4 regions of the Levilactobacillus yiduensis genome follow, and region 4 is predicted to be linked to each of the others. Evidence: predicted binding sites of a transcription regulator. Region 4 holds the regulator's gene; each other region holds the start of a gene.

Region 1 (8,064 bases), on a different contig from region 4:
AATTGGTGACGGTCAGCGTGTACTTCGTGATTCTCAGACGGCGCTTAAAATGGTTGGTCGAGTTACGGGCTAACCAAGTTCCGCGAATCGACTTGGGCGTGGTTACGTAGTCATGGTGCGCGGCCGCGGCTGGTGTGGCGGGAGCAATGGTCCCGATCGTGATGAGGGTGAGGCCTATAGTTCCCATAGCTAGCAGGATTAGCAATGTAGATTTGAGCAATTTCATGGTGACGCCTCCTCAGATGATAGGCCAAGTATACCATAGGAAACGAAATTCTCGGGAAATTAAAAAGAGGATTGACCATTGGAACTAAGATTGTGTACGGGGGTTAAGGCACATTGTTTTGCAATGACGCGTTTGCTGAAAATGATGGTGTGAACTGCCTTTGTCACCTGGTCATATTGTATGAGGTGAGCTAGTAATCTAAACCACGTATGGTATACTAATTTCATGAAAAATCGGGCAGTAATCCCAGAAGATGGCCTGCCTGAGATTGGAGACCAACGCTTCATGAATGACGTTATCGACTACTTCCAGTCCATTAAGATTCGGGGGATGGGCTGGATTTTATTAGGTTGCTTATATTTATTCGCCAACCAACCCCTCCTGATCATCGTCTACCTCTACATCGCGGTGGTGATGGTCTTACGCACCTGGCTGGCCCGCTTCCCCCATTTAGCTAAAATTGGCCTGACGGTGGTGTACGCGCTTTTGATGGCGATTCAGATTGTCTTCGTGTCGGTCGGCGTCTTTCCGTTGCGGGGCACCTTTCCCGCTTATCTGCTAGCCAAACTCGTTGGCGTAATGCTGGTCGTACTCCCGCTGTGGGTGGAACGCTTCGTGACGACCAATGACCAAACGGCGTTTTACCTGCCAACAGTAGAGGAAGCGACCGCGGTCAGCTTCGATGAGTTGCGGCAAAGCGCCGACAAGCTCAGTGACCTCCTCAACACTGCCGCTGAGGCCAAGGACAAGGTGTCCGTTGACCACGTGAAGACGATCATTGAAGATTTGCCGCGGCACAGTGCCGTGCATTACATCAACCACGGGACCCTGACGCCGGCGTACTTTGAGGCGGTAGAGGCCACGATGGCAGATTCACGACTTTACTTAGCTGTGTCCAATACTGGGAGTGCGGCCAGTGAGATGATCTCGGTTTTTACGCGCAAACAGTTTAATCACGTGTCACTGGCATTTGACCGGGAATTGGCGACGATTATCAGCTACAACGGGGGCGATAACGTCTACCCACCGGGGATGAATGCCAAGACGCTGGCGTTCTTCCATCAAAAGGCGGGGGCCTCGATTCTGGTTTACAGTTTACCAGTGACGGCTGCGCAAAAGCACTTTGTGGCCGATAAGATTGCCGAAATCAATCGCGAAGGCAGTGCGTATAACATGGTTGGGCTGGTGTCCAAGCACTCTGCGAAACCCAACATCATGTTCTGCTCGCAGTTCGTCTACACGATGCTCAAGCAGGCCGGCGTGGCCTATTTCGACATGAAGCCCGGAGAGGTCCGGCCGACGGATTTGATTGAACAGGATTATTATAAAAAATTGAAATTTGAATATGAATTAAAATTTTAATCGGAGTCAATGAGGTGTGTCGCCAACAGTCAGTTGGTTACACACTTTTTTTGGCGGCTTGTAAGCGTGACGGGTCATAAAATAAGCGTTGTGCTCCGCAGAACTTTATGATAAATTTATATCTGTAAGCGCTTGCTAAAACGTTTAACCTATCTGGATAAACCGGCAATTTTAGTGTGTGTCTTATAATTTTATACATATTACGGAGGAGATTCATGATGAAGTTCGGTAAGCAAGTTCTGAGTGTCTTAGCAGTTACAGCGGGGGCCGTTGCCATGATTGGTGGCACCACCACTGCCCAAGCCAAGAAGAAGACCACGACTAAGCCTGTGACCATTTACTTGACCCGCCACGGGGAAACGACTGGGAACGTGATGGGCCGGGTCCAAGGTTGGAGCGACTTCCCATTGACTAAGAACGGGACCAAGGTCGCTAACGATCTCGGCCGCGGGTTAAAGGGCAAGAAGTTTGTTGCTGCCTACGCTGGGAACTTGACGCGCCAACAAGTCACGGCTAAGCATGCCCTGAAGTATTCTGGCAACAAGAAGGTCAAAGTCAACGTTTCCAAGTACCTGCGTGAAGGCGGCTACGGGAGCTTTGAAGGTGACAGTATTGCTACTGACAACGCCTTGATCGCCGGCGTTTACGGCTTCAAAAATGGTGACGAGATGATGGCTAAGCAAGGTAAGAACTACTGGACCAAGCTCCAAGACGCTTACTACAAGCTGGACAAGCAGAACAGTCAAAAGACCAAGTTGGTCAAGGCTGACCGTGCTGAAAGTTCCAAGCAAGTTGAAAAGCGGATGGCCAAGGAAATGAAGACCATTGCCAAGGCAACCAAGAAGCGTGGCGGCGGTAACGTGCTGGTCGTCAGTTCTGGGATGTCCATCAACGAATACCTGTCAACCGTTACCAAGAAGTACAAAGGGACACCGCTGAAGAACGTTTCTGTTACCAAGCTGGTTTACAAGAACGGCAAGATTAGTGTTTCCGGAAACATTGGCTCCATGTACTATGCTAACAAGGGTGCCAAGCTCGCCAAATAAATAGTGTCGTCGAAGCGCGTGGCCGGAATTGCCGCGCGTTTTTGCGTATAATGAAATTAATTATGCAAGCGAGGTGAGGCATCATGCCAGTCTTCTACCACTTAGTCACGCGTCAAGCCGTCCACGAACGGCAGGTCTTTGACTTCTCAGACGGTCGGACCAACGCACAAGCCAGAGTCATCTTGGGCCGCGGGGAACAGCTTCCATGGGACCAAATTTTAAAAACGCCACGGTTGGCGCTGACACCGACGCAGACCACGCAATTGCGCGGCGACCGGGACCGCCAAGTCCATGCGTTGCGAGAAACCGTGCTGGAATTGGTCCGGTTGCGTGATCACCCCGACTACCCCTCACGGTTGGCCTGCTTATTTGCGGCGCGGACCTATGATCACGCGTTGGCGTGGCGCGAGTTGTTTGAAAGAGAGGGCCGTCACGTTCTCCAAATGGTCCAGGTCACGACGACTGGTCCCGTATTCGCGGGGGATGCCAGGCTGTTGCCGGCCACGGATGGGTCCGCGGTGAGTGTCAAATTGGCTCAGGCCAAGCGCTACTGGGACACGCCAGCTGCCAAGGATCAGTTGAGTGAGGTATTGCTAGGTGGCCGCAGCGTGGTGACGCGAGTCGTGCGGACGTTTTAAGATAAAGGAATTTGTGGGTCGGTTTATACCGGCCTTTTATATTGCTTATTAATCTCGTATATAGCTGAAATATAATAAAATTTATGGAGTGAAAGTGCTTGCCAATCACGTCTCAGTCACTTAAGATAGTAAACATCAAGAGTGATTGCAGAGGGGCATTGAGAGGAGCTGGCGACAGTTGAGACGAGTGATGGGGTTAGTCTTTTTGGTAGCACTATGGGGTGGCGTCGGGCTGACGACTCCCGCACAAGCGGCAACGTGGCATCACGGGACGCCGAAGCAGCTGCGCGGCATGTATCAGTCAACGACGCCGCTGGGGAAGCATTCAGCGGCGGGATTTGCGCCGGTGGTCACGGTCAGAGCGAAGACGTTTAGCCTGAGTATTTCCAACAATCCAGAAAGCTTAGTGAAGCATCTCAAATATCAATACGTGCATGGCCATTACCAATTTAAGGGCACACTACAGCACATTGGTTTTGTGAAGGGCGGCAAGGTAACGTTTGGCTTAAAGAAGAAGGGGCACAGCCTGTATTTTGTCCAAAAGCGTAGCAACACTTTTGCCATGCCGGATCGGTTTAAGCAAACGACGCACGTGAAAGGATAGGCGAATGAAACGGTCGATTTGGTTACTCGTATTGTTGGCTGCTCTTGGTGGTGGTCTGAACACGACACAACCCGCATTAGCCCAAGGAAAGCAGACGTTACGACGGTTTCCTAAGCGGTTTCGCGGGACTTGGTACACCTACAGTGGTGGTCATTATTACTGGATGAAGATAACAGCGACTAAGATGCGGGTTAGTCACTGGACTTACAACCTGCATGCAAGACCGATAACTGCAGGAGGCGACCCCCGGTCCAAACGGCATCAACACTGGATTATTGCAACGGCTGGTAAGAAGTGGCTGTGGACATACGGTTGGAACCAAGGCGCCGGTGCCGGCAGTTACTACAGCGAACGGCATCATCGAATTCATGGTAAGAGCTATGACACATTGCAAATGGCCAGTGGTGCGGGTGCTTGGGTTGACGGCTATGGGTATCGTAGTAAATCTGCGGCGAAACGGTTTGCTAATAAACGATTCGGTGACGAAAATTATCGTTAATGAAGTTCCACTTACTGGCGGTTGGACGCGGTGTATACTGGGTACAGATAACCTTTAGGAGGAGTACCCATGACCATCACTATTAATCCCGCACAGTCCCAAGATCTGGCCCAAATTATGACCATTGAAAAAGCTGGCTTCACCCCCGCCGAAGCGGCGACCGAAGCCAGCATGGCCGAACGGATTCGGCTGATTTCAGACACTTTCTTAGTTGCTAAAGATAGCGACACAATATTGGGTTATATCGTTGGCCCAGCGTTTGATCAGCGCTATTTGACTGACGAACTGTTCGCGCAATCGACCCCCAATAGGCCGACCGATCCGTACCAAACGGTCTTGAGTCTGGCCGTTAGTCCCCAGCACCAACAAGCGGGACTAGGTAGCCAACTCCTGACAGCCTTGGCCCAAGTCGCCCGCCGGCAACACCGACAAGCCATTACGCTGACCTGCCTGCAGCGGTTGGTCCCATTTTACGAGCGCAACGGATACGTCAACGAAGGCGTTTCCGCTTCAGCCCACGCAGGTGAGACCTGGTACAACTTGGTGTTGCCATTAGCTGATTAGCTTAAGGCCCATGGTAGCTCCCAAAATCACGACGACCCACAGGAGCTTGCGCCAGTCCTTGGATTCATGGGAGAACAGCATGCCAGTGATCACACCGCCAGCGGCACCGATTCCGGTCCAGACGGCATAGGCAGTGCCCATGGGCAAGGTCTTGAGTGCCAATTCAAGCGCGCCGAAGCTCAGACTGAAGGTCACCACCATCAGGAACCAGAGCCACCATTTCTTAGCATGCAAGGCCCAGTTCATGAAGGTGACGCCCAGCATTTCGTTGAGACCAGCAAAGATTAAGAATAACCAAGCCATGATCAGTGACCACCTTTCGTTGTGAATTGTAAGCCGCCGATGCCGACCAGCAAGAGCGCAATCAGTCCAATTTTAAGCAGACTGACGGGTTCACCAAAGGCCAGCATACCCACACTGGTAGTTCCTAGTGTGCCGAGCCCGACGAAGACGGCGTAGGCTGTGCCGGCGGGGATGTGCCGACTGGCTCGAATCAGAAAATAAAAACTTAAATAAACGGCGATTCCCGTCAGTAACCATTCCCACGGGGTCGAGGCGTGCTTAAAGCCCACGACCCAGCTGACTTCAAAGACCGCGCCGAAAACAACGGTCATCCAATGTTGCCACATAGAAAATCCTCCTTAATCTACAGAAAAAGCCTGAGAAATTTCGTCAGTAATTGACAAAATCTCCCAGGCTTTTTCCCTTCCGTGTCTGCGGCTCAAGCCACAGGTTCTCTCTCGGACCAGACCCAATTGGCGGAACCCTAGAGAACAAAAGTATTCAGTTTGCTTCAGTAGCGCTAGTCTATCACATCTCAGAATTTGGGGCAAGGGGCTTGGAAAACGTTTGATGTTAACCGTTTTCATCTTTATAATGGAGGTGTTGTGAATAACATCACACGTAAGCTATCATAAATACAGTTAGGAGCGATTTTTAATGACACAGATGTTTGGGAGTCCCGCTTCATATGTACAAGGCAAAGGTGTTTTGTTTGATAGTGTCCAATACTTAGAAAAACTGGGGCGCAAACCGATTTTGATGGCTGATACCGCTGTCTACAAAATCGTGGGTGACCAGTTCAAAGATTACTTAACAGAAAATAAATTTGATGTGCACAAGGTCATTTTCCGGGGTGAAGCTTCTCCAGAAGAAATTGATCGCATCACGGGCATTGGCAGCGACTTTGGCGCCGACGTGGTGATTGGTTTAGGTGGCGGGAAGGCACTGGATTCCGCCAAGGCGATTGCCGACAACCTGAAAGTTCCTGTTGCTATTCTGCCATCATTGGCCTCGACTGATGCGCCGTGCTCACGGCTGTCCGTCATTTACCATGAAGACGGGTCCTTCAAGGCTTACCGGTTCTACGACAAGAACCCTGACTTAGTATTGATCGATACCCGTTTGGTTGCCGGAGCACCAGCGCGCCTGTTGGCTTCTGGGATTGCGGATGCTTTAGCCACTAACGTTGAAGCCCAAGCCGTAGCCAAAGGGAACAGCGATAACATGCTGGGGGCCAAGCAGACCTTGGTCGGCAACGCGATTGCCCAAAAATGTGAAGATACCCTGTTCAAGTATGGTCGGCTAGCGGTCGCATCCGTTAAGCAACACGCCGTTACCAACGCGTTGAACAAGATCGTTGAAGCCAACACCTTGATGAGTGGGGTCGGCTTTGAAAGTGGTGGCCTGTCCGCAGCTCATGCCATTCACGATGGCTTGACCGCGTTGGACGGTCCTATTCACGAACTGACCCACGGGGAAAAGGTGGCTTACGGGACTTTGACCCAACTCTTCTTGGAAGGCCGGTCTGAAGAAGAATTCGACCGGTACTTGGCCTTTGACTTGTCATTAGGCCTGCCAACGACCTTAGCTGACTTGAAGATTCCAAATGTTACCGATGAAGAACTCCTGAAGGTCGGTGAACAAGCCACGGCACCAGCAGACACTATGAGCCGGATGCCGTTTGAAGTCACCCCAGACGACGTCGCCCAAGCGATGCGCGGGGTCGATGCTTATAGTCGGGCTTATCAAGCAAGAAAGAGTGTAGAGTAGGGCGGTTAGCTGGCGAGCATTAACGGCATTAAGGGAATAACCCCGGGTTTGGGTTATTTGCTTAATGGTGTTAAGCGGAACCAGTTGCCCTACGGCGCACGTTTCGAAGGCTGCCAGTTTTCGGATGAACTGGCCAAAAGCCGTAGCTAAAGGACTTCCCCGGGTCTTTGGGGGAGTTTTTTAGCTGGGTTAAGCGCAGGAGTCTGGCTAGTGGCGCACGTTTCGGCGGCCGCCAGTTTCCGGATATATTGGCGAGAGTGGCCAGAACGCCCTGAGACAACCGCGTATTTTAGCCGGGGTTATTTGCTTAATGGTGTTAAGCGGAACCAGCTGCCCTACGGCGCACGTTTCGAAGGCTGCCAGTTTCCGGATGAACTGAGTGAAATCAGCCACTCAAACAAACTGAATCGGTACCATCCAAGGCGTCCCGCCAATTAACGGGGCGCTTTTATTAGTTGAAATAAAATGAAAGCGCTATCATAAATCGAACAATTACGCTGATTTTGTTGAATAAGTGACTAATTTCACGATAAATACAATCGTTTGTATTTCGATAATCATGCGATTTCGGCGCGTTTTCTGAAAATTTTCGTGACAAAAATACCTTAAAAATCCGTAGTGAGCTTGCTATACTGAAAACGATTTAAAAATGACTGTATCAGTCATCATAACTTAGATAAAAGGTGCCGCGGGTCACGGCCCCCGGCGTAAATGTGGAGGTAGCAAATATGCAACTCGGAAGTATTGAAGCTGGGGGAACCAAGTTTGTTTGTGCAATCGGTAACGAAGATTATCAGACTAAGGACAAGGTTCGGATTCCCACCACAACTCCGGAAGAAACCTTAAGCAAGACCATCGCGTACTTTAAACAGTTCCCGGAGCTAAAGGCGATTGCCATTTCATCATTTGGCCCGATCGAACTGCGACGGAACTCACCGAAGTACGGCTATATCACCAACACGCCAAAGCCTGGCTGGGCCAACACGGATTTCGTGGGTCGGCTAAAGCAGGAGTTGGACGTGCCGATGTACTGGACGTCTGACGTGAACGGCTCTGCCTATGGTGAGTACGTG
Region 2 (8,064 bases), on a different contig from region 4:
GTCGGCGGTCGCCGGATTCCCAATCATCGTGACGTTTAACGCCTTATCAGCGTTGCTTTGTGCCTGTGTGGCCCCACAACCGGCCAGTGCGGTGATGGCCATGAATCCCAATCCTAATCCTAAAAGTTTTTTCATATTGATTACTCCTCAATTTTTGTCGGTACCAAGCAAAAAAGTCGCCCATCCTCGTCGACCATCTCTGGTCAACAAGGGCGAACGACTCGCGGTACCACCTTGTTTTATCTCTCAGCGTGCTGATGCACCGTGTGGTAATGGACACGACCCAGGCGGGGCTACCAATTTCACCGCGCCGACTTCCAGATGCGCTTCACCCGTGCGTTTGATCCGGCTCTCATCATTCCGGACTCGCTAAGCAAACGGTAGCGGGTTACTCTTCTGGCAACGTCTTCTTGATTGATATTAAATTTATCATCATTCATTTTGATTGTCAATCCTTTTATAAACATTCATTTTTATGTATATTTTCTGAATAATCGCGTAAAAAAAGAACGAACCCGCGTCGCCGTAGGTTCGTCTCCTTGTATATTTGCGTTGCACGCCTGTAAAATCGCCCGCAAACTTTTTATTTATGCATGTCTTGTTGCCGATGGCCCTGCGTCACGGTGGTCGTTTGCCGACTCACCGTTTTGCCCGCCTGACTAGTCGTTGTTTGCGTCTTGACTGCCACGTGCCCCTTGCCGGTGGTATCCAATTGCACGGCCGTTTGCCCGGAAGCCGGTTGAACGACCGAATCTGTTACAGTGGATTGACTTTGCGGTACCTGACTGAAGAGCAAGCCCCCAGCCACTAGGCCCAGCAAGATACCACTGATTCCCCTTGTTTTTTTTGTCATGTGCTTGTCCCCTGATTTCCCTTTTGTGCGTAATACTTCCTCTTAGTCAATTATACACCCAAAAGGCAAATAACTTACTTATAAATTTCCACATTCCGTTGGTTGCTGGTAATCATCAGCCCATTGACCCCTAAAATCACCAGATTGGCGGCCGCAGCGATCACGAATAGCAGCGTATAAGAACCGTGATCGATGACCAAGCCCCCGAATAAGGGCCCGAATGCCTTGCCCACATTGGCCCAGGCATTGGCCATGCCCTGATACTTACCCTTGACCGCGCGGGGCGTCAGGCTGTTCACAATCGCTGGGATTGCCGGAAAGGCCGTCGCTTCGCCCAGCGTCAAGATGACCATGGCTAACACAAAATGGCCATAATCCTTGGCAAAAATCAGCGTCGCAAACGATAGCGCCACGAAGAAGATACCGGCGTAGACCTGCAGGTACAGATTGCTAAAGAAGTTCGCCAACCAGTTGAGCACCGCCTGGAAGACCACGATCAGACCCGCATTGATGGTCCACAACAGGCTGTACTCACGCATCGGAATCCCCATCCCGGTCATGTACACGGACAAGTTAGAGACCCACTGCTCGTACATCACCCAAATGACGATTAGCGAAATAAAAAAGGTTGCCATGATCCGCCGGTTGGGCCGGGGAATCGTGATCACCTGCGTCGTCTGGGTCACGACCTGCCGTTGCATCACCGCGGGTGCATGGTAACAGGTCACCACGACCGTTAAGAAACACACGAACAGGCTGAACGCAATCACAAACAGCAGCGTCACGCTCACGCTATACACGAAGCCCACCAGCGCCGTCCCCAAGACGACCCCGAGGTTCTGCGCAAAGTAGAGCATGTTAAAGATGTAGCGACCATCGCGACTGTGAATGGTCGTTCCCAGTGAATTGACCATCGTCAGCGTCCACCCCGAGGCCAACCCCAAGAAGATCAGGGAGATCGGGAATGCCGGCCAGTCGTGATTAAAGATCAGACTCCCTAACGTTACCAATGACGTGGTCACGCTCCCCACAATCAGGTAGAAGGGATTGTACCGGTCAAACAGTCGGCCACCAATCACGCTTCCCACCACATTGGCTGAGGAGTACAACAGAAGAATGACCCCGACTGACGTCAACGACGCCCCCAATCGGTTATGCATGTAGATCGTCGTTAAGGGCCAAATGAAACTCATACCAATACTACTGAACAAGGCGCCCAGCAATAACCAGCGGAGTCGAATTTCGCGCATAAGCCGCCTTCTCTCTAAAGTTAAAATTTAATTAGACTAATTCTAACATATTTTTCCGGCCAAACACTATCTCCGGCCGACGAGTTAATTGCTTTTTAGCGACCGCGTCCCGTAAACTAGGCTTGAGAGGAGCCCTGAATCATGACACTTTTGTTCATTAATGGTAGTCCCCGCAAGCACGGCAACACTGCCACCTTAGGCGAACGCTTCTTGCAAGACTATCCCCACAGCACTATTCACCTCACCGACCATCCCCTTCACTTTGTCCAGGACAACCGCGACACCGACCGCCCACAACGCGATTCGACGGATGACTACGAACAGTTGATGACCACCTTTGCGCAGGCAGATGATATCGTCTTGGGCACCCCGGTCTACTGGTACGGAATGACCGGCCAGCTCAAGGTCTTCATGGACCGCTGGTTTGACAGCTACACCAACGGATTTGACTTTGCCAATAAGCGTCTCTATCTTCTGGTCGTCGGTGCCGATGCGCCCCAGACCAAGGCTTTAGGTATCACCCAAGCCGTCCAACACTCCTGCGAATGGCTCAAAATGTCATTTCAAGGGACAGCGACCGTGACGGCTGACGGCCCTGGAGATGTCGCCGCGATGACCGACCTCCCTGGCAGTTACTGGCAACTGGCCGCTAAGCTTCATACCCAACACTAAGCTGTTTCACGTGAAACAAAAAATGCTCGTGGCAACTACCTCATCGGCAATTGTCCACGAGCATTATTTTTTTTATTTAAACCGTATAATCCTCATCCATAATCAACACGGGCTTAATCACTTCACCGCTCGTTGAGGCCTGATCGGCGGCGTTGATGTCGGCGAACTTGAAGGTCTTTTCCAGTTTGTCGAAGGGATAGAGGCCCTTTTGCCAAAGAGAGATCAAGCGTTTCAACTCAGTTTGCGGCACGGCATTGCCCATAACCACACCAGTGATTGTCTTCTGCGCGCCAACCAAATCGTTGAATGGCACCAGTGTCATTTCCTGTTGGGAAACGGCTAATGGGGCAAATACCCCGTTGATTCCCGTCGCGTCCAGGGCTTGTTTCATCACGCTGGTAATCCCAGTCGTGTCGACTGCATAATCCACACCCTTACCACCAGTCAGGTCACGAATCGCTTGGACGGGATCGACTTCGGCCGAATTGACCGTGTCTGTCGCCCCAATTTCCACAGCAGTCGCTAACCGGTTGGGTTTGATATCTACCGAAATAATTTGGGTACAACCCGCTACTTTGGCCGCCATCAGTGAACCTGCGCCCACGGCACCCGTCCCAAAGATGGAAATGCTGGAACCTGGTTCTGGCTTCAAGGTATTAAAGATAGTCCCTGACCCGGTCACAAAACCACAGCCCAGTGGGCCAACCTTCCGCAGGTCAACGTCCTTGCCCACGACCGTCACATTATGGTCCTGAACTAGCGTCGTTGTGCTAAACGATGACTGATTAAAGAAATTGCTGACGTCGCTACCATCTTCTTTGGTAAAGCTGCTTTGTCCATTCGGGCGTTTGCCACCCATATTCAGTGGCCCCCAGTTCACACAAGACGCCGGTTGACCAGCTAGACAATTGTCGCAGGTTCCATCATAGTCATAGGACAAAACCACGTGGTCACCCACCTGAATACCATCGACCGCAGCGCCGACTTTTTCGACAATACCAGCACCTTCATGCCCTAAAACAACCGGCAAAGGCAAATCGCCAGCATCGCCGACTCGGACCGCTTCATCACTATGGCAAATACCACTTGCTACGATATGAACTAAGACTTCTTTGGGACCAGGATTATCGTCAACCAAGATTTGTTTCAGTTCAAACGGGGCGTTGCGCTTCTCTACAACTGCAGCTTCTACTTTCTTTGTCATCAGACGCCACTCCTTTTAATCAGTAGTTTGTGAACAATTTCATAATAGCTGCTACGTCAGGGTCCGTCAAGTGACCGACCAAACACAAAAGTAACGAAAAAACCCATGACACTAACGAAAAGTCAGCATCATGGGCCCTAAATTTTTATTTAAACCGTATAATCCTCATCCATAATCAACACTGGCTTAATCACTTCGCCACTCGTTGAGGCCTGATCGGCGGCGTTGATGTCGGCGAACTTGAAGGTCTTTTCCAGTTTGTCGAAGGGGTAGAGGCCCTTTTGCCAGAAGGAAATCAACTTTTTGATCTCAATCTGTGGCACCGCATTGCCCATCAAGACACCGACCACGGATTTTTGCGTGGCAACCAAGTCATTGAATGGGACGAGGTCCAGTTCCTTTTGTGAAACGGCCAGCGGTGCGAAGACCCCGTTAATGCCCATGGCATCAACAGCTTGCTTCATCACGGCAGTCAGTCCGGTCGTGTCGACCGCGTAGTCCACACCCTTACCACCGGTGATTTCCTTAATTGCGGCAACGGCATCGACTTCCTTGGAGTTGACCGTGTCCGTGGCACCAATTTCTTTGGACATAGCCAAACGTTCTGGCACGATGTCGACAGAAATAATCTTGGCACAGCCTGAGATCTTAGCAGCCATTAACGCTGCCGAGCCGACTGCCCCAGTCCCAAAGATGGCCATCGTTGAATTAGGTTCCGGCTTCAAGGTGTTGAAGACCGTCCCTGACCCCGTGACGAAGCCACAGCCCAGTGGGCCAACCTTCCGCAGGTCAACGTCCTTGCCCACGACCGTCACGTTACTTTCCTGAACCAACGTGGTCGTACTGAAGGAAGCCTGGTTAAACATGCTGCCCAGGCCCTTGCTGGTGTCGGCGGTATCTGTAAAGACGGGCTTGCCGTTCGGCCGCTTGCCACTGCCCATGTTCAAGGGTACCCACTGCTCACAAGAAGCGGGTTGACCAGCCAAACAGTTGTCACACGTGCCATCGTAGGCGTATGACAACACCACGTGGTCCCCGACGGCCACGCCACTCACAGCGGATCCGACCTTTTCCACGATACCGGCGCCTTCATGGCCCAACACGATTGGCAACGGCAGGTCGCCAGCATCACCGACCCGCACGGCTTCGTCACTGTGACAAATTCCGCTCGCAACAATGTGGACCAAAACCTCCTTAGGTCCTGGTTGGTCATCCACCAACACATTTTTCACAACGAAGGGATCGTTTCGTTTTTCTACGACTGCTGCTTGCACTTCTTTTGCCATTTGTTCGCCACTCCTTTTCACTTTTGGTAACGCTTACATCATACCCGTTATTGTGAACAAACGTCAAGAACTATTTTTGACAAATGTGCTTTTACAACCACAAAAAAACCACCGCTCGGGGAAAGCGATGGTCATCGGAGTAGGGGTAACGTCATTATATAAGAATGACGTTAACTATTTTTTCATTATTCCAGGGGAGGAGGAGTACATGAAAAAAGATTGTTAATCTTTGGTAGAAGTAACCGATTGGTTAGCTTCTATGCTTTATATACTAATGGGAAAATATGATGAAATTGTGAACTTTCTGGCACACTCTTATGAATTTTAAATATGTTGACTATTGAATTCGTTATAACCTAAGCGTACCAAGGGTTTTGGGCCACAAGTGATTTTAATCTGCGCATCATTTTGCCACCTATTTTTGCCCACCGAATTGTCTTTATGCAGTTGAAACCGGTTTATTCAAAAATTTATACAAAAACGGGTCTGGGATAAAAGTCTCAGACCCTTTGTGTCTCCGAATATCTGGTGTTGAAACCTGGGCCAAAAGGCAGCTGGTTCCGCTTAAAACTGATAAGCAAACAATCCAAACCCGGGATTATTCGCTTATCAGCCTTAATGCTCGCCAGCTAACCGCCTGTTGTCCCACTCTCGTTTAATCTTATTGTCCCGGGGTGTAGGCCACCGAGGAAAACTTGTTAAACGACTTTACGAAGAGCAGCTTGACCGTTCCCCGAGGACCCGACCGGTTCTTTTCAATAATGACTTCGACTTCGCCGACATCTTGGTCGCCCTCTTCACGTGGGTCGCTGTCGTTGTCACCACCGCCATCCTCGTCGCCTTCGCGTTCGTAGTAGTCATCCCGGTACAGGAAGGAAACGATATCGGCATCTTGTTCGATCGACCCGGATTCCCGAATATCGGACAACACCGGTCGCTTGTCTTGCCGCTGTTCCACGCCCCGTGAGAGCTGAGACAACGCAATGACCGGCACATGCAATTCCTTGGCCAGCTTCTTCAACTGCCGTGAAATATCAGAGACTTCTTGTTGCCGACTTTCGTGGTTGGTTCCCTCAATCAGCTGCAGGTAATCGATCACGATCAGACCCAGGTTGCCCTTTTCCTTGGCCAATCGCCGACATTTGGCCCGAATTTCGGTAATCTTATTGCCGGCCGTATCGTCGATGTAAATGCTGGCCTTGGCCAGACTCCCCATCGCTACGATCAGGTTTTGCCATTCTTCTTCGGACAGTTGCCCGGTCCGCAAGTGATTGGCATCGATAGACCCTTCCGCACAGAGCATCCGGTTGACCAACGACTCGGCACTCATTTCCAGACTAAAAATGGCCACGGTCTTGTCCGTCTTGGTCCCGACATTTTGCGCAATATTCAACGCAAAGGCGGTCTTCCCAACGGCTGGCCGCGCGGCTAAGATCATCAGCTCGTCGTCGTGTAGACCGGTCGTCATTTTATCCAGCTCCGCGTACCCGGTCGACAACCCGGTGATCACGTCGCCTTGTTCCGATAACTTGTTGATTTCTTCAAATGAACTGTTCAAGACATCGCGAATCGGCTTGAAACCGGACTGGTTACGGGTTTCCGCCACACCCATGATGTCACGTTCGGCGTTGTCCAGAAGGTCCGCCACGTCGCCATCTTGCTGGTATCCCTGCGTGGCAATGTTGGTAGCCGTTTGAATCAGCCGCCGTAAAATGGCCTTTTCTTGAACGATTTTGGCGTAGTAGGTGGCATTGGCCGCCGTGGGGACGGAACCCGCCAGTTCAGCAATGTAGGTGACGCCGCCAACGTCATCCAACTCATTTTTCGACGTTAAGCGGTCGGTGATGGTGACCACATCGATGGCCTCATCCCGGTCGTTTAGATCGATCATCGCTTGGAAAATAATCTGGTGTTCCCGGCGGTAAAAGTCCTCTGGGGCCAGGTATTCCAGCGCATCCACCAACGCGTCGGTACTCAAAAAGATCGCCCCTAAGACGGCCTTTTCGGCGCTGAGGCTTTGTGGTGGTGTGTGATCTGTTAGAACGTTATTATCCATGCTTTTTGATTACCTCTTTAAAAAAATCACCGACAGAAACTAGAGTTCCATTTTACCATGGAATGGGGTCACGAGCGAATCTGGTGCCTGGCTTTTTTCACGCAAAAAGGCCGCCCAGAACGGACGACCTTCCCTTAACTTTATTTTTGCTTGGCAACCACGTGGACCCGAATCTTGGCGGTCACGTCGCTGTGCAACTTGACCGGCACGTTGGTAAATCCTAACGTGCGAATTGGTTCAGGGAGTTCAACCTTGCGTTTATCAATCTTTAAATCAAATTGTTTTTGTAAGGCTTGAACGATCTGCTTGCTAGGAATCGACCCGAATAACCGGTCGTCTTCCCCGGCCTTGGCCACGATTTCAACCACAGTCTTGTCAGCCTCCAAATGCTTTTGCAATTCCTTAGCTTCGGCTAGTTCTTCAGCTTCGCGGCGTTGTTCCGCTTTACGTTCAGCGGTCAACTGACTCATGGCGGATTGGTTGGCTTCCTTAGCCAAGCCCCGCTTGATCAGGAAATTTTGGGCGTAACCGTCGGGAACATTCTTGATTTCCCCGCGTTTGCCCTTACCGCGAACGTCTTTCACAAAAATAACTTTCACGTCGTTCACTCCTCACTTATTGCATATCTAATCTTATCCTACGCCACCTCACGCCCAGAAGCAATTAACTATGTGGTCGCTGGTTCCGGCTCCGCGCTGTGGTTTAAGATGTCTAACAGCTCTTGTTTGACCTCAGCAACCGTC
Region 3 (8,064 bases), on a different contig from region 4:
TGCGGATGGTCTTATTGCCAGTCATGGTCAAGCAAATGCGTAACGCCACGGTCCAACAGGAAAAGATCTCCATGATCCGCCCACAAATGACCGCGTTACAAAAGCAACAAAAGGCAGCGACGACCCAAGAGGAACAACAAGCCGCTAGCCAAGCCATGATGGCGCTCTACCGTAACAATGGTATCAGCATGACCGGTGGCATTGGGTGCTTGCCATTATTGATTCAAATGCCGATCTTCGCTGCATTATACGCTGCGATTCGCTATTCACCTGAACTCTCCAAGGCGGTCTTCATGAATATTCCGTTGGGGAAAGCCAGTTGGATTTTGGCGCTGCTGTCCTTCCTGTCCTACCTGTTACAGGGATACTTGTCTCTGCTGGGGATGCCGGAAGAACAAAAGAAGCAAATGCGCTTCACCCTGTTGCTCTCACCCGTGATGATTCTGTTCTTCACGATGAGTTCACCAGCCGGATTAGGGTTGTACTTCTTCGTCGGTGGGCTGTTTGCCTGCCTGCAAACGTTGATCATTAACTTCTACCGGCCACGGATTCGCCGTGAGATCCAAGAAAAAATGAAGGATCAACCCGCTCCCGCTGCACCTGTCGTCCCGAAAAAGGTCGCGACGCCTGCTGCTAAGCAAGCTACGGCCAAGAAGGCCAGTCAGAAGAATCGAAACCGGAATGCAGGTAAGCAACAACATCATAAATAATCATAGAAAAAACCTCCTCCCTGTTGAAATGGGTTGAGGTTTTTTTGTACTTAGATTTAGTTGTTATACCCAATTTCCAATTGGCCGGACTTCTTGTCAAGTTTCCGGCAACCTAAGCCACTGTCCGGTCGTGCCGTCAAGCCCGTCATTTGCTATAGGCAAAATGCTTTAAATCAACAATTCACTTCGTCTGACGTAACACATCACTCGTCGCTTAATCAGTCATCAAGCTTTGGCGTACATTGTGAGGAACTGCCGCCCGTTCGACCTTTTCCCACGTTTCGACGTTTTGACCCTTGGCAGTGATCTTCAAGAACTTGTTGGGCTTCAATCGCCATTGCGCGTCAAAGGTCAGCGTGCGGGCCTCTCCCTCGGCGTTGTATGTCAGCAGTTGGTAAACGTACTCGTCCTCACCCCCACCGCCGATGTAGTGCCGCACTGGCTTGGCATTAGTAGACGCATAAACGTCCGTCGTTTTGACTAACGGGTTGACATTGTCCGCGGCCATGGCCCATTCGCTGTGCTGATTCTTGGTCACGCCGGGTAAAATGACGGCACCGACCACACCAATAACTGCTAGACCGCCAATGACGGCAATTAACTTCCGTAAAATCTTCATGATTGTATATCCCCCTATGTTGGTTAGTTACTCATGTAATTAACTAGTTACCATAGCATACTGAAATTTCTGCGAGGTGTCAATGCCTATCGTTTAAGATTTTCCAAAGTAACAGATGTGAGCTACCCGCTGGTCATGTCTGGCCAAGTTACTTGACTGCATCCAGCCTTTTGGCGTACCAGAAGGCCATTTTTCCAAAATTTAAGGATAACAAAAAGCCTGAGAAATTTCTCCCAGGCTCTACTTCGTGCATTGTATTTATTTTGTTGCATCATCATCTGTTGACCGAGTCTCTGACGAGTCCGCCAGCAACTCTGACTGAATGCCCGGAACGTCATTGGCCGCTTGGGCCTGTTCTTTCTTTTCCGTCAGGATCTGCGCATCCTTGTCCGATAAGATCGGCAAGGAAATCCGGAAGACTGAGCCTTGGCCCAGGGCACTTTCAATGGTGATACGTCCGTGGTAAGCCTCAATCAGCCGCTTGGCGATGGCTAACCCAAGGCCGTTGCCCCCTTTGGTCCGGGAGCGGGCCTTGTCCACCCGGTAGAAACGGTTAAAGACACGGTCACGGTTCTCCTGCGAGATCCCCTCACCGAAGTCTTGGACCGCCACTTCTAAGCTGCGAGAATCGCTCTCATAGCTCATGTGGACTTCCTTACGCGTCTGCGAATACTTGACGGCATTATCCATCAGAATGATCAGGATCTGTTCCAAATGATTCCGATAGATCTGTGCCTGTACCGGTCGCTGAACATCATCGTCTAAGATAAAGACATAGTCCGGATGAATCATCTTGAAGTTATCAAACACCTGCTCGACGACTTCACTCACGTCCGAGACCTCATTGGGGTAATTGACCTCAATTTGTTCGGCGCGTTGTAGGTCCAACATTTCTTGGACCAGACTCTTCATCCGCTTGGTTTCTTGCAGCGATGCCTTGATCGACTCGTTCAGCACCTCAGGGTCGTCTTTTCCCCAACGGTCCAGCATCTCCATGTGCCCTTGAATAATGGCCACCGGTGTCCGCAACTCATGGGAGACATCTTCCACGAATTGCTGTTGCTGGTCCATGTAACGTTGGGTCGTGTCCAACATGTCGTTGAAAAGATTCCCCAGGTCACTCAGCTCATCTTGATGGTGCATCTCTGGTACCCGCCGATCCGTTTGGGGATCCTCGCGCATGGCGTGAATCGTCTCTCGGATGGCTTCAACCGGCCGCAACAGGAAGGTCGCGAGGCTATAACTCAAGACGGCCGCCGCGAGCACTGCCATCATCCCTAACACCAGATCGATCTGGAGCAATTTCACCTGGGTCGCCCGGTAGTCCCGTAAATTATCCGTGACCTGGACGTACCCTAACAGATGATTGCCTTGCTTGGCGCGAATTGGCGTGATACCAACCAGATTCTTGTGCCCTTTGATCTTCTGCGTAGAAATGCGAAGTTGCTTAGACTTCTGAAACTGTAGCGGACTTTCCCGTGTCGCAAATAACGGCTGGCCGTTTTGGTCATAGACCGTCACCGTTTGGCTATCACGTGCTAAACTGGTCAGCACGGCGTTGTTGTACGGCCCAGTTGGCTTCTTGGCTTCTGACAACACGGTCCGAGGCCGCAACAGTTGATTAACCTGTGCGCCCGTCAGCGGTTGCTTTTGGGTGTTCAGTTTCTCAACGACCACGTTCAAGGTATCCGACACGTGGGTCTTCTCCTGGCGCATCAAGACCGTCATGAAGCTATTGAAGATCAACAACACGATGACCGCGAAGATAACCAGCACGCCAAAGGCCGTCGATAAGGCCCATTCCCACTTCAATGAGAACCGGAACCCGGGCTTCTTGACTTGGTCATCAACCGCCGCAGCCGCTACCGGTGCTTCGGGAACAGCCGGCTTTTCTGGAACTCTTGGTTCTTCTGGCGATTTCACGAACGCATCACGTACCCTGTCCCCCGAACCGTCTGGATGTAGCTCTTCTGGCCGGCGACATCAATTTTGTTACGTAGATAACGGACATACACATCGACCACGTTCGTCTCAACTTCAGACTCGTAGCCCCAGACCTTGGTTAAGAGGACATCCCGGGCCAAGACCACGTTGATGTTTTCCATCAATGCCAGGAGTAATTCATATTCCCGCTTGGTCAGATTGATGACCTCATCGCCACGCCGGACGATCCGATTTTCCTTTTCAATCGTCAGGTCCTTGAACTTTACGGTCGTTTGCTTCGTGTTCTTCTGTTCGCCTTCCAAGTGGATCCGCCGTAACAGCGCCCGCACCCGAGCCAACAGCTCTTCAATCGCAAATGGCTTGACGATGTAATCGTCGGCCCCGTGATCCAAACCAGATACTCGGTCGATCACGGAGTCACGCGCCGTCATCATAATGATGGGGGTGCTCTTGACTTCGCGGACCCGCCGCGCAACTTCGATACCGTTCAATTCCGGCAACATTAAGTCCAATAAGATCACATCAAAGTCTTGCGACAAAGCTGCTTCCAGCCCGGTCCGACCATTGAATTGGACATTCGTCTCATAGCCCTCATGCTTTAATTCCAATTCCACAAAGCGGGCGAGATTTTTTTCATCTTCAATAATTAAAATTCGACTCATTACACTTTAACTCCTCTGGCTAATTCGCGGCAGCCCCTCTAGTCAAACCCACACCAGGAGTGGCCGTCCGATATTCATTTCAACATTTAATTTTATCATATTTTCTCATAATTGTATGCAAAACGACGTGGCTTCCCACATTTAGTTTAATCTTAACCTTCTAAACCTGGAAAAAATCCTTCACTTGTAAAAGTCAACCGGTTGCATTCGATAGTTAATTTTGCTTATGAAAGCGATTATGTTGTTTGCTTCACATTGTTAAACAGCTTACACTACCAGTAAACAAGCGTCATATTACCGATAGTTGTCTGTCTTGGAAAAATCTTAATAATTTTTGTGCAAAATTTCACTTGAAACTGACAACTTTTGCAGTATACTGGGTCTTGTAGATAAAAAGAAAGAGGGATTGTTTTCATGAAAGCAGCAGTTATTCGCGATTCAGTTGATGGTTACGTAGATATCAAGGATGTTACCCTTCGCCCAATTACCCACGGTGAAGCCTTAGTTAAGATGGAATATTGTGGTCTCTGTCACACCGACTTACACGTGGCTGCCGGTGACTTCGGCAAGCAACCTGGCCGGATCATTGGTCATGAAGGTGTCGGTAAGGTTATCCAAGTTGCTGACGACGTTAAGAACTTAAAGATCGGCGACCGCGTTTCTATCGCTTGGTTCTTTAAGGGCTGTGGCCACTGTGAATACTGCTTGACCGGTCGTGAAACACTTTGCCGTAACGTTAAGAACTCTGGGTTCACGGTTGATGGTGCGATGGCTGAAGAATGCATCGTTGACGCCAACTACGCCGTTAAGGTGCCAGAAGGTTTGGATCCCGTTGAAGCAACCTCTTTGACCTGTGCCGGTGTGACCATGTACAAGGCCTTGAAGGTCGGCGAAACGAAGCCTGGCCAATGGGTCGAAGTTGTTGGTGCCGGTGGTTTAGGTAACCTGGCTATCCAATACGCCCACAATGTCTTCGGTGCGCACGTCGTTGCCGTTGATGGGAATCCAGACAAGTTAGCTGCTGCTAAGGCTAACGGTGCTGAAGTGCTGATCAACCGGCATGACGGTGACGTTGCTGAACAGATTCAAGAAAAGGTCGGCGGCGTGGACAACGCCCAAGTCACTGCCGTTAACAAGGATGCCTTCACCCAATCCGTTAACGCTTTGAAGCCAGATGGCAAGTTGGTTGCCGTGGCCTTACCACAAGGCGACATGGAATTAAACATTGCTAAGACGGTGCTGGACGGCATCTCCGTTCGCGGTTCCTTAGTTGGGACGCGCCAAGACTTAGCCGAAACTTTCCAATTCGGTGCTGAAGGCAAGGTTCACCCAATCGTTCAAACTCGTCGTCTGGACGAAGTTAACGATATCATTGATGAAATGAAGAACAACCAAATCGTCGGCCGGATGGTCGTTGATTTTACTAAATAAGCTGACGCTGTTCTAGCGTTGTGCGAAAGAGGTTCCTGGTACCGACACCTGTCGGACGGGAGCCTCTTTTTTGTCACGACCTAATGCATTGTCACCGCTAGACTTGGTGTTTCCGCCAAGTTACGCTGAATCGGGAGCGCGTACCTCCACCGCAGCTTGACGGTCACGCATGTCCTGGCCCATATAACAGCCGTAACGCCGCTAAATCCGCTGGTGATAACCATTCTTGCTCGTGGTCCCTGGCGGTCATCACCGACGTTTTAGCGCTACTGTGCGCCAACCCTACCGCGTGACCGATCTCATGAATCGCCACGGACAGACGTGGTCGCAGTTCTGGGTGGGCCAAGTTCACGCCGGCTCGTGCCTGATTGACCGTCCCCTGACCGGTATGAATCACGTGCGGACCACCCTTCCCCAACTCGGTAAAGTCAGCGCGCTGAGAATCGGCATCCCGGTAAGTGAAGAAGGTTAAGCTATTTTGACCCATCTGTGCGGTGCCCGGCCGCAATTGGACCACCCCGGTACGATTAAACACCATTACGGCTTCCTCGAACAGCCCCCGAAACTCGGCGGCCTCAGCACTGGCAAAGTGATAGTAATAAACTGGTCGTAGCGGATGGGCTAGCGCAATGGGTTCCAGTGGCGTTTGCCCGTGGGGACTCGTAACGTGTGTCGCCAACTGGTTAACCACGCCATCCTGACGCAAAGTCATGGCAACCAAAGCGCTCCCGCTAAACCACAGACTGGCAAATAAAACGACCATCCCGCCTAACCACCAGTAAGTTCTTTTCAAAGCCACCATCCTCTCTCACCCTTTCTAGAAAACAGTGTAGCGGATTTTTGCAAGGATGACGACTAATCTGCAAAAGATTGGTCACATTTCACCGGATTCGCAACGAAATGTGCGTTTCCTGTTAAATCTTATTCGTAGAGCGTGTGCAACGCCTTGAGGTCGCCGGCAGATAACGCTGACTTTCCCTGATCGATCGGATACATCACGGAACGTCGACTCGAACTGTGGTCTAATCCCAGGGCGTGCCCAACCTCATGCAGGGCCACCGACAACTTCACTCCTTGCGGATACTGGAGATTGACGCCTGCACGGGCGTGGTTAGCCGTATACCCTTGAAAGCCACTGACTTCCTCGATTTCGGGGCCACCCTTTCCCAGTTCCAGGTAGTCGGACTTGTCTGCCGGCATCACCTTATGATAACCAAAGATCGTCATGCCATTTTGCCGGTCAGTCGCATCTCCTGCGACCAAATTAACGATCCCCGTATCATTGTAGATGGCGATGGCGGCACCAAAGGTCTGGACTGCCTTGTCGGGCAGATTGCCCGCAAAGCGGTAATAATAGGTCTTCTTGAGCGTTTGTGGTTCGACGATAGACTCAATCGGGGTCATCACGGATTTCTCCTGACGCCCCATCAATGGCAATTGGACCGTTAGCTGATTCGTAGCCTGTACGGCCATTGTCTGCGACATTGCAACTATTTTAGGCAGGGACCCTTGTAGATTCGGTAGTAAGAACAATCCACCGATGATGACCACTAACAAGAGGCCCAATCGTTTGCGCATGCTCCTAAACTCCCATCCAAAATGATTACTGCTAGTCTACCGGTTATTCACAAGCCTGACCACAAGATTCGGTAATTTTGGTGGGAATCCAAGACTTTCTTAAACTATTAGCGGGAATAAATTAATTCTCTAATTATCCTATCATCTTAAAATCCTGTTATAAACGAATTTATATTTGATTCGGTATGTTTTTTCTCATAATCTAATTTTTAGGATGCAGTCACCAAACTTTGTGCAATTTTACAAATAAACGCGAATTTTCTCCAGTAAAAAAGGGCTGGGACAAAAGTCTCAGGCCCTTTGTGTCTCCGAATATCTAGTGTTGAAACCTGGGCCAAAAGGCAGCTGGTTCCGCTTAAAACTGATAAGCAAACAATCCAAATCCAGGATTATTCGCTTATCAGCCTTAATGCTCGCCAGCTAACCACCTTTTGGCCCACTCTCGAACCTTTATTCAAATCCATTTTGCTTAACCACCAACGCAGGAACCCGGTCGTCCAGGTCCGTGTGGGTGGCACGCGCCGTAACCGTGTGATACAGCGTGACACCATCGATCAGCAGTGCCAGGCAGATAATGACGAGCAAAAAATCGCGACTTAAAATCTTCATGATTATCCCTTCGATCACCATGAAGTATACTGCAGTCAGCCCCCCAGTGCGGCGTTGACCAACAAGTAGGTTAGGTCAACAACTCACGCTAGGATTTGGTCATTGATGGCGCGTAAGACCCCATCTTGCTGGTTATCATAGGCAGTGACGCCGGTTGCGATAGCCTGAATCGTCGGTGCGGCATTGCGCATCGCCAACCCCTGACCGGCATAGGCCAGCAACGCAGCGTCGTTATCGCCGTCGCCAAAGGCCATGATCTCATCGGCGGACAGCGAAAACCGTTGTGCCAGCCATTTGACCGCCGGCAACTTGCCGACGCTAGCAGCCACCACGTCAATGACGCCATAGCCACTGTCATGCGCGTGCAGGCGCCCATCAAAGTAAGTGTTCAACTGGTCGGTCAAGGCAGCCGCTTGGTCCGGCAGCGTTGAAATGCTAATTTTCTTGATCTTGTCCGTCACCGTCCGCAAATCAGCGACCTGTTGCAGGTTATCGTAATAGGCATTGGCGG
Region 4 (8,064 bases):
TCGCGATGGCCGACCTCAAACCCACTGATTTAGACCGCGTTGTCGTGGCAGCCGGCCCCGGCTCATACACGGGAATTCGGATCGCCGTGACAACGGCCAAGACCCTTGCGGCCACATTGGACATTGATCTCGTGGCGGTATCGAGCCTTGAAACGTTAGCGGCCAACGTCCCTGTCGAAGGCGCCCTGGTGGCACCGTTGTTTGATGCCCGCAACCAAAACGTTTTTGCGGGACTGTACCGGATTGCCGGTGGCGTGCCAACGCCCGTGATTGCGGATGCGCATACCAACATTACGGATTTTCTAAAAGCCGTCACCGAGTACGCCGAACCAGTTTGGTTCCTAGGGGATGCCAGTCACTTTACGGACCTGATCAACACGACCGTTTCGGCCGCCACGCCACGCATCAGTTCCTGGCTGAACCTGCCACAAGTCGCAACAATCGGGTTGCTGGGGCAACAGTTAGACCCTGTCGCTGACGTGGACCGGTTCGTGCCAAATTATTTACGTCTGACCCAAGCCGAGGCCGAATGGCAGGCTAAGAACCCAAATAAGAAGGATACCGAATCATATGTTGAAAAAATTTAAAGTCTGGTATAAAAATATCTTTGGCAGCCGCCGAGAACTGGTGCGCGAGGAGGCCATGGACGTGAAGAACCACCGGGTCGATATCCGGGAGGTCACGTACTTCGTCGCCAAAGCGCTCTTTACCGATATCCCGGAAATGATCGAGATCGAACGGGCGGTCTATGCCGGCAAGGCGCCGTGGGATTCGACGGCCTTTGCCAACGAACTGCGCCGTGAAAAGGACCGGCTGTACCTGGTTATTCGTAAGGAAGACAAGTTGTTAGCTTTTATCGGCAGCACCTTCGACGAACGGACCCGTGACGCCCACATCACCAATATTGCGGTGTTGCCGGACTATCAAAACCGTGGTCTGGGCCGGTTCCTGTTAGAAACCATGATCAAAAAGGCCCGTAAGTTGAATTACAAGTCAGTTAGTCTAGAGGTCCGGGTATCCAATCAAAACGCCCAGAAGCTCTACCGCGACTTGGACTTTGAACAGACGGGCATCAAGCGGGGTTACTACTTCGGTGACCACGAAGACGCAGCGGACATGACGCTGTATTTAGCTGACGAATCAGCTGCGGATGACGAGTAGGCGCTTCGCCGCTCGTTTTTTTAATGACACCAACTGCAGCTGGTAGAGATAGACAACACGAGTCGTACTGGCCGCCTACCGTTCGCTAGATATGAGTCGGAACGCTGTGGGCGGACGGGCCGAGCCAAAGTGCGGTCTCGACCCTCAGCTTGGAGCCGGTGAATCGCGTCTCCAAGCTGCCAGTTTTCTAACCAGCAAGGAACGTTGCTGGTTAGAAAACTCCCACGGCTGAACTCATATCTAGCGAACTCTCGGCTACGGTAGTGGTTGGTAGCAGCAGTTGGTGGTCAGTTCACCGGTTGTCTCCTAGTGATACCAGCATCCTGGTTTGCTGATTAATGATCAGAACTGATCAGTCCCGCCGGAGACAGCCAGGGGTGTAGCCAGCTGTGTCGACCCAGTTAGCTGGCGTCTTTTGCCAGGTTACTGGGTGGGACGACTTCAGAGACTCGCGGATTTTGCGAGGCTTTGAAGCGAACCGGAAGCCCGTTCCTCAGGCTGGAGGCGTTCCCCATAGCAGGCGGAACCCCTGGCTGGCGGAGGCAAATGGTATGTACAATTTCAAGTTATCGTGAATTTTAGAGGGAGTGAGTCCAACGGAAAAGCGAAATTTAATCTTAGCGTTTGAGTCGAGTTGTGACGAAACGAGTGTGGCGGTTATTGAAGACGGCCATAAGATCTTGTCCAACATCGTGGCCACGCAGATCAAGAGTCACCAACGGTTTGGTGGGGTCGTACCCGAAGTTGCCAGCCGTCATCACATCGAAGAGGTCACGCTGTGCATCAAGGATGCCTTGGATGAGGCACAGGTGACTTACGACGACCTAGACGCCGTGGCGGTTACCTATGGTCCTGGTCTGGTCGGCGCCTTGTTGATCGGCGTGACGGCCGCCAAGACGGTGGCCTTTGCCCACAACCTGCCACTGATTCCGGTCAACCACATGGCCGGGCACATCTATGCGGCCCGCTACGTGGAACCCATTGAATTTCCAGCGATGGCCTTGCTGGTATCTGGGGGCCACACGGAGCTGGTGTACATGCCCGCCGAAAATGAATTTGAAATCATCGGTGAGACCCGTGACGATGCTGCTGGGGAAGCTTACGACAAGGTCGGGCGGGTCATGGGGGTCAACTATCCTGCCGGTAAGACCGTCGACGAATGGGCGCACCAGGGACACGATACGTTTAACTTCCCGCGGGCAATGGAGAAGGACGATAACTTCGACTTTAGCTTTAGCGGCTTGAAGAGTGCCTTCATCAACACGACCCATCACGCGGACCAAATCGGTGAGACCCTAAACAAGCAGGACCTGGCTGCCAGTTTCCAACAAGCGGTCGTTGATGTCTTAGCTGAAAAGACGCAACGGGCCCTGGCAGATTACCCGGTTCATCAACTGATCTTGGCTGGTGGGGTGGCCGCTAACCATGGTCTGCGCGAACGTTTGGAACGTGATTTGGCAAGTAATCCGGTTACCCACTTGGTCAAGGCACCGCTGAACCTGTGCGGGGATAACGCCGCCATGATCGGTGCCTTCGCCTACGTGGCCTACCAACACGGCGTCTTTGCGGATGCCACGTTGAACGCTGATCCCAGTTTGGAATTCGACTGGGTTGCCGATCCCGTGAAGTAAAAGCAGTCAAACGAAACAGTATTTTTAGACCGGTCGGCAGTGACTTATTTGCCACCGGTCTTTTGCTGTATACTGACCCCAAAAGGAGTGAGCTTTATGGGTAGACTAGAGAACAAGGTTGCCGTTGTTACAGGTGGCTCGTCAGGCATTGGTCTGGCAACCGTGCAAAAATTCGTCGCTGAGGGAGCCGTGGCGATTTCGGCCGATGTTAGTGCACCGGATGACACCAGCGTGGCCTTCATCAAAACGGATGTGACGGACGAACAGTCGCTGCAGGGCATGGTGGAGCAGGTCGTCAGCCAGTACGGTCATTTGGACATCCTGGTCGCTAACGCCGGCGTTGCTGAGAAGAAGGCCGGCGTCGCGGACATCGACGTGGCCAACTGGAATCAGGTCATCGCCATTGATTTGACGGGGGTCATGTTGACCAACAAGGTTGCTGTTGCCCAGATGGTCAAGCAAGGGAGCGGTAGCGTCATCAACATGAGCTCGATTCTGGGGGTCGTGGGCGCGGCTAAATCGCAAGCCTACTCGGCAGCCAAGGCCGGCGTAGCCAACTACACCAAGTCGCAAGCCGTCACCTATGCGGCGCAGGGGATCCGCTTCAATGCGGTCGCTCCGGGCTACGTGGCAACCCCGCTTTTGAAAACGCTACCACCAGAAGTGACCGGGCCCATGGTCAGCAAGATGCCAATTGGTCGTTTAGCCCAACCGGCGGAAATTGCTAACGTCATTGCCTTTATCGCTAGCGATGAGGCATCCTTTGTCACCGGGGCCACGATCAACGTCGACGGTGGCTACACGGCCCTTTAGTCGAGTAAAAATATGCATGAAAAAGGCGCTCACTTTAACAGCTGAATCGTGCTGCTAGAGCGGGCGTCTTTGCGTCGCTTTGTGTGGTGATTAATCCGCGAAATCTTCCAGGGCCAGGCTCTTTTCGGTCCAGTCCTCCTCGGTCGCGGCCAGTTCATCGGTGACTGACGTGAGCTGCTCCTGCAGGTCGGCCAGCTTTTCGGCATCGTTGAAGTTCTCGGGAGAACTCATGGCCGTCTCGACCGTCGTCTTCTGCGTTTCCAACTCGCCCAGCTTGTTTTCTAGGGCATCGACCTGACGACTCAGTTTCCGTTTGGCCTTGGCCTGTTCCTTTTGCTGTTGATAGTCGACCTGGGTCTGCTTGGGTGCGTCAACGGTCGGGTGAGCGGCTTCAGCTTCGGCGGCTTCCTTGGCGGCGTAGGCGTCTTGCTCGGCTTTCTTTTCTACATAATAATCGTAGTTCCCCAGGTAGCGGGTCGTCCCGGTTGGCGCCAGCTCCACGACTTGTGTGGCCACTTGGTTGATGAAGTACCGGTCATGGGAAACGAACAAAATCGTGCCATCGAACTCGTTGAGCGCGTTTTCCAAGACTTCCCGGCTGTCGATGTCCAAGTGGTTGGTTGGTTCGTCCAGCATTAAGAAGTTGTCATGGCGTAGCGCTAATTTAGTCAGCAACAGGCGGGCCCGTTCACCCCCGCTGAGGCTGTGGACGGTCTTGTCGACATCACTACCGGTAAAGAGAAAGCTGCCCAGAATCGAGCGAATATCGCCCTCGGGAGTTGTCGGATGGTCGTCCCACAGTTCGTGGAGCACCGTTTTCTTCTCGTGCAGCGTGGCTTGGTCCTGATCGTAGTAGCCGGTGTCAACGCCGGTACCGAAGATGATCTGGCCTTGAATAGCAGGAATCCGCCCGAGAATCGTCTTCAATAGGGTGGACTTACCAATGCCGTTGGGGCCGACGATGGCCACAGCCTGGTGTTTTTTGATGTCCAGGTTGACCGGTGCGCAGAGTATCTGATCGTCATAGCCAACCGCCCCGTTGACCACGTCCAAGACCACGTTACCGCTTTGTCGGTGGGGTTTGAAGGTGAAACGGGCGACCTTTTCATCGCCTTCAGGCTTGGCCATGCGGTCCATCTTTTCCAATTGTTTCCGCCGAGCCTGGGCCCGTTTGGTGGTCGAGGCCCGCACGATATTTTTATTCACGAAGTCTTCGAGCTTACTGATCTCGGTCTGCTGCTTGTCGTATTCCTTCCATTCCCGCTTGAGCCGCTCAGCCTTGGCATCGATGTAGTGTGAATAGTTGCCAGGATAATGGTCCAGCCCGCCGTGTGCCATGTCATAGACGTCGTTGACCACGTGATCCAGGAAGTACCGGTCATGGGAAACGACTAAAATGGCGCCGGAGTAACCTTGCAGATAGCCTTCCAACCAGGTGAGTGTTTCGACGTCCAAGTGGTTGGTCGGTTCGTCCAAAATCAAGAGGTCGGGCTTTTCCAGCAACAGCTTGGCTAAGGCCAGTTGGGTCCGTTGCCCACCGGAAAGCTCGTTGATGGGCTTGTCGTAGTATTCTTCGCCAAATTCAAATCCGTGGAGCACACCCCGAATTTCGGCTTGGTAGCCGTAGCCGTTGTGGTCGCTAAAGTCTTGTTGGAGCTGGTCGTAAGTCGCGCTGACCTGTTGGAACTGTTCGGCATCGGCAATGACGGCCGGGTCGCTCATCTGCTGTTCCAACTCATGGATCCGTTTTTCTGTGGCGCGAACCTCGGCAAAGACGTCAAGCATTTCGTTCCAGACGGTCTTCGATGAGGCGAGTCCGGCATTTTGGGCTTGGTAGCCCATGGTCAATCCCCGTTTTGTGGTAATCTGGCCGACGTCCGGGGTGGTTTCGCCAGCAATCATTTTAAGTAAAGTGGATTTCCCAGCACCGTTGCGGCCAACCAGTGCCACGCGGCCATGCTCGGGGACGTCCATGGTGACATTTTCAAATAAGACGGTCGCCCCGAAACGCCGGGTAACCTGTTGGACTTGTAAAAGAATCACGGTATGACCTCCTTGATGGGGTTAAAGTTATTTTTAAGGTATATTTCAGCGGGCAATGGTAAGTCACTGTCCGTTCTGAAAGTCTTGGGTTTGTGCGGCAGTTTGGCCGAAACCTCAGTATGTCTATTTTAGCATATTCTGCAATTAGACCGAAATTCCTAAATAATTGTGAAAAATACTTGCAATTTCTTTCACAAGGCAGGCGGTTATGCTATAATTTGTAAGAAAGTAAATTTCACAATCAGGTTATCATCTAGAGAAATGGTTATTGCCGGTTTGGCAGTGATCAGCAAGATTGATTAGGAGGTCTCGTTTTTGACAGAACAAAAGATTCCCCGCGCCACAGCGAAGCGGCTCCCCATTTACTACCGCTACTTAAACATCCTGTTGGACGCGGATAAGACGCGTGTTTCCTCGACTGAATTATCTGAGGCAGTTAAAGTTGACTCTGCCACCATTCGCCGAGACTTTTCATACTTCGGTGCCCTGGGTAAGCGGGGGTACGGCTACGACGTTGAAAGTTTAATTAAGTTCTTTAAGAAAATTCTGAACCAAGATCGGCTGACCAACGTGGCCTTGATCGGGGTTGGGAATTTGGGCCATGCCCTGTTGAACTTCAACTTCCACCAAGACGGCAACGTCCGTATCAGTGCGGCCTTTGACGTGAACGCAGACATTGCCAACACGATTCAAAGCGGCGTGCCGATTTATCCAATGACGGAGTTGCGGACACAGTTGGAAGAACAACAGATTCAAGTGGCCATCTTAACGGTCCCATCTGACGTGGCCCAATCCGTCACGGACGATGCCGTTGCCGGCGGGGTGAAGGGAATTTTGAACTTCACACCATTACGGGTCACCGTTCCTAAGGATGTCCGGGTCCAAAACGTGGACTTGACCAACGAATTACAAACGTTGATCTACTTCTTGGAACACTACAACAGCAAAGAATAGAACGGGGTCGTAATCTTTTGGGGGATTACGACTTTTTGTTTACGCTTTGTGAAGCCATCGCCGGAAAAATTGCCAATCTATCGGCAAAAAGCCCTTCACAAAATAGCCTTGTGATTGTGCAATTATAGACAACGGCCTGAATTAATTGGGGGATTACGGAAGAACTGAAAAATAACAAGATAAAACTAGTTATTTGCAGACACACGGTCCGGGCTGGCCGCCTACCGTCCACCAAATATGGGTCGGAACGCGGTGGGCGGACGGGTCGAGCCAAAGGTCGGTCTCGACACCTCGCCTTTGAGCCGAAAGACCGCGTCTCAAAGACGCCAGTTACCTAAGCGGCATGAAAAGTCATGCCGTTTAGGTAACTCCCACGGCTGAACCCATATTTGGTGGACTCTCGGCGACACGGATGATTAACTACTAATGGTGTTAACCCTTAGTAACGAAAGCCCATAGTCGTCTCTAATTGATATCGGAGTCGTTGACAAGCCCTAACCCGCCGGAGTCAGCCAGCAATGGAGCCAGCTGTGTCGACCCAGTTAGCTGGTGTTTCTTACCAGGTTACTGGGTGGGACGACTTGAGAGACTGGTGAACTTTGCCAGGCTTTCAAGCGAACCGGAAGACCGTTTCTCAGGCTGGAGGTGTTCCCCAGAGCAGGCGGAATTGCTGGCTGACGGAGGCATTCTGGTTTCGCCAACGTTATTAGAAAAATCATACAATGAAGGATTTCGCTTAGAGCCACAAGGGCTAGGCGAACTGGGCCGTTAGCACTCGGCAAATTGTTTGCCAAATTCCTTGATTTTTAGCGCGAAAAACCATATATTAGATATTGTTATTAGCACTTATGTTAGTCAAGTGCTAACAGTGCTAAAAAGTAAGTTTATTGGAGGGATTCAAGTGTTAAAACCATTAGGAGACCGCGTCATTTTGGATCAACCACAAGAAGAAGAAACTACGGTTGGCGGCATTGTTTTAGCAAGTAATGCGCAGGAAAAGCCTTCAACGGCCAATGTTGTTGCTGTGAGTGATGGCCGTGTGTTAGACAATGGCGATAAGGTAGCCCCAGCTGTTAAGGTTGGCGACAAGGTATTGTTCGACAAGTACGCCGGTACAGAAGTTAAGTATGACGGCAAGACTTACCTTGTTTTACACGAAAAGGATTTAGTCGCTGTCGTTGACTAATTGCTTTCCCACTGATACGAGAGACTATTTAAAAAATTTAGTATGAGGTGAATGTAGAAAATGGCTAAAGAATTAAAGTTCTCTGAAGATGCACGCAGCAAGATGCTGGCTGGTGTTGACAAGTTAGCTGATACGGTCAAGACGACCTTAGGGCCTAAGGGTCGTAACGTTGTTTTGGAACAAAGCTATGGCAACCCAACCATCACGAATGATGGGGTTACGATTGCCAAGGCCATCGAGCTCGATGACCATTTCGAAAACATGGGTGCCAAGTTG

What was found. The regulator Rex, encoded in region 4, represses fermentation and respiration genes when NADH is low (regulators of the CRP and FNR family bind a similar motif). The targets are predictions, from matches to a motif close to TTGTGAANTANTTCACAA.
Region 1: the regulator Rex is predicted to act here: its motif matches at 5,825-5,842, upstream of NGM66_RS03940 (glycerol dehydrogenase).
Region 2: the regulator Rex is predicted to act here: its motif matches at 4,007-4,024, upstream of NGM66_RS09235 (NAD(P)-dependent alcohol dehydrogenase).
Region 3: the regulator Rex is predicted to act here: its motif matches at 4,270-4,287, upstream of adhP (alcohol dehydrogenase AdhP).

Annotation. Positions count from the first base shown of each region.
Region 1 is NZ_JAMXAZ010000004.1:155,303-163,366, reverse strand. Features, by position in the region: gene NGM66_RS03985 (hypothetical protein) at 1-226, opposite strand, end outside; gene NGM66_RS03980 (hypothetical protein) at 452-1,588, shown strand; gene NGM66_RS03975 (histidine phosphatase family protein) at 1,804-2,634, shown strand; gene NGM66_RS03970 (DUF2441 domain-containing protein) at 2,718-3,272, shown strand; gene NGM66_RS03965 (hypothetical protein) at 3,463-3,876, shown strand; gene NGM66_RS03960 (hypothetical protein) at 3,881-4,375, shown strand; gene NGM66_RS03955 (GNAT family N-acetyltransferase) at 4,445-4,939, shown strand; gene NGM66_RS03950 (DMT family transporter) at 4,928-5,242, opposite strand; gene NGM66_RS03945 (DMT family transporter) at 5,245-5,568, opposite strand; guanidine-I (ykkC/yxkD leader) riboswitch at 5,627-5,720, opposite strand; gene NGM66_RS03940 (glycerol dehydrogenase) at 5,879-6,991, shown strand; gene scrK (fructokinase ScrK) at 7,720-8,064, shown strand, end outside.
Region 2 is NZ_JAMXAZ010000015.1:32,473-40,536, reverse strand. Features, by position in the region: gene NGM66_RS09255 (peptide ABC transporter substrate-binding protein) at 1-135, opposite strand, end outside; gene NGM66_RS09250 (hypothetical protein) at 584-853, opposite strand; gene NGM66_RS09245 (MDR family MFS transporter) at 928-2,103, opposite strand; gene NGM66_RS09240 (flavodoxin family protein) at 2,245-2,775, shown strand; gene NGM66_RS09235 (NAD(P)-dependent alcohol dehydrogenase) at 2,852-3,979, opposite strand; gene NGM66_RS09230 (NAD(P)-dependent alcohol dehydrogenase) at 4,129-5,265, opposite strand; gene dnaB (replicative DNA helicase) at 5,927-7,321, opposite strand; gene rplI (50S ribosomal protein L9) at 7,462-7,920, opposite strand; gene NGM66_RS09215 (DHH family phosphoesterase) at 7,989-8,064, opposite strand, start outside.
Region 3 is NZ_JAMXAZ010000007.1:84,438-92,501, forward strand. Features, by position in the region: gene yidC (membrane protein insertase YidC) at 1-710, shown strand, start outside; gene NGM66_RS05875 (YxeA family protein) at 925-1,329, opposite strand; gene NGM66_RS05880 (HAMP domain-containing sensor histidine kinase) at 1,588-3,252, opposite strand; gene NGM66_RS05885 (response regulator transcription factor) at 3,249-3,935, opposite strand; gene adhP (alcohol dehydrogenase AdhP) at 4,350-5,366, shown strand; gene NGM66_RS05895 (matrixin family metalloprotease) at 5,530-6,159, opposite strand; gene NGM66_RS05900 (matrixin family metalloprotease) at 6,288-6,944, opposite strand; gene NGM66_RS05905 (hypothetical protein) at 7,395-7,553, opposite strand; gene NGM66_RS05910 (Cof-type HAD-IIB family hydrolase) at 7,637-8,064, opposite strand, start outside.
Region 4 is NZ_JAMXAZ010000003.1:125,216-133,279, reverse strand. Features, by position in the region: gene tsaB (tRNA (adenosine(37)-N6)-threonylcarbamoyltransferase complex dimerization subunit type 1 TsaB) at 1-587, shown strand, start outside; gene rimI (ribosomal protein S18-alanine N-acetyltransferase) at 571-1,161, shown strand; gene tsaD (tRNA (adenosine(37)-N6)-threonylcarbamoyltransferase complex transferase subunit TsaD) at 1,749-2,792, shown strand; gene NGM66_RS02980 (SDR family NAD(P)-dependent oxidoreductase) at 2,889-3,605, shown strand; gene NGM66_RS02975 (ABC-F family ATP-binding cassette domain-containing protein) at 3,696-5,648, opposite strand; gene NGM66_RS02970 (redox-sensing transcriptional repressor Rex) at 5,964-6,602, shown strand; gene groES (co-chaperone GroES) at 7,504-7,788, shown strand; gene groL (chaperonin GroEL) at 7,849-8,064, shown strand, end outside.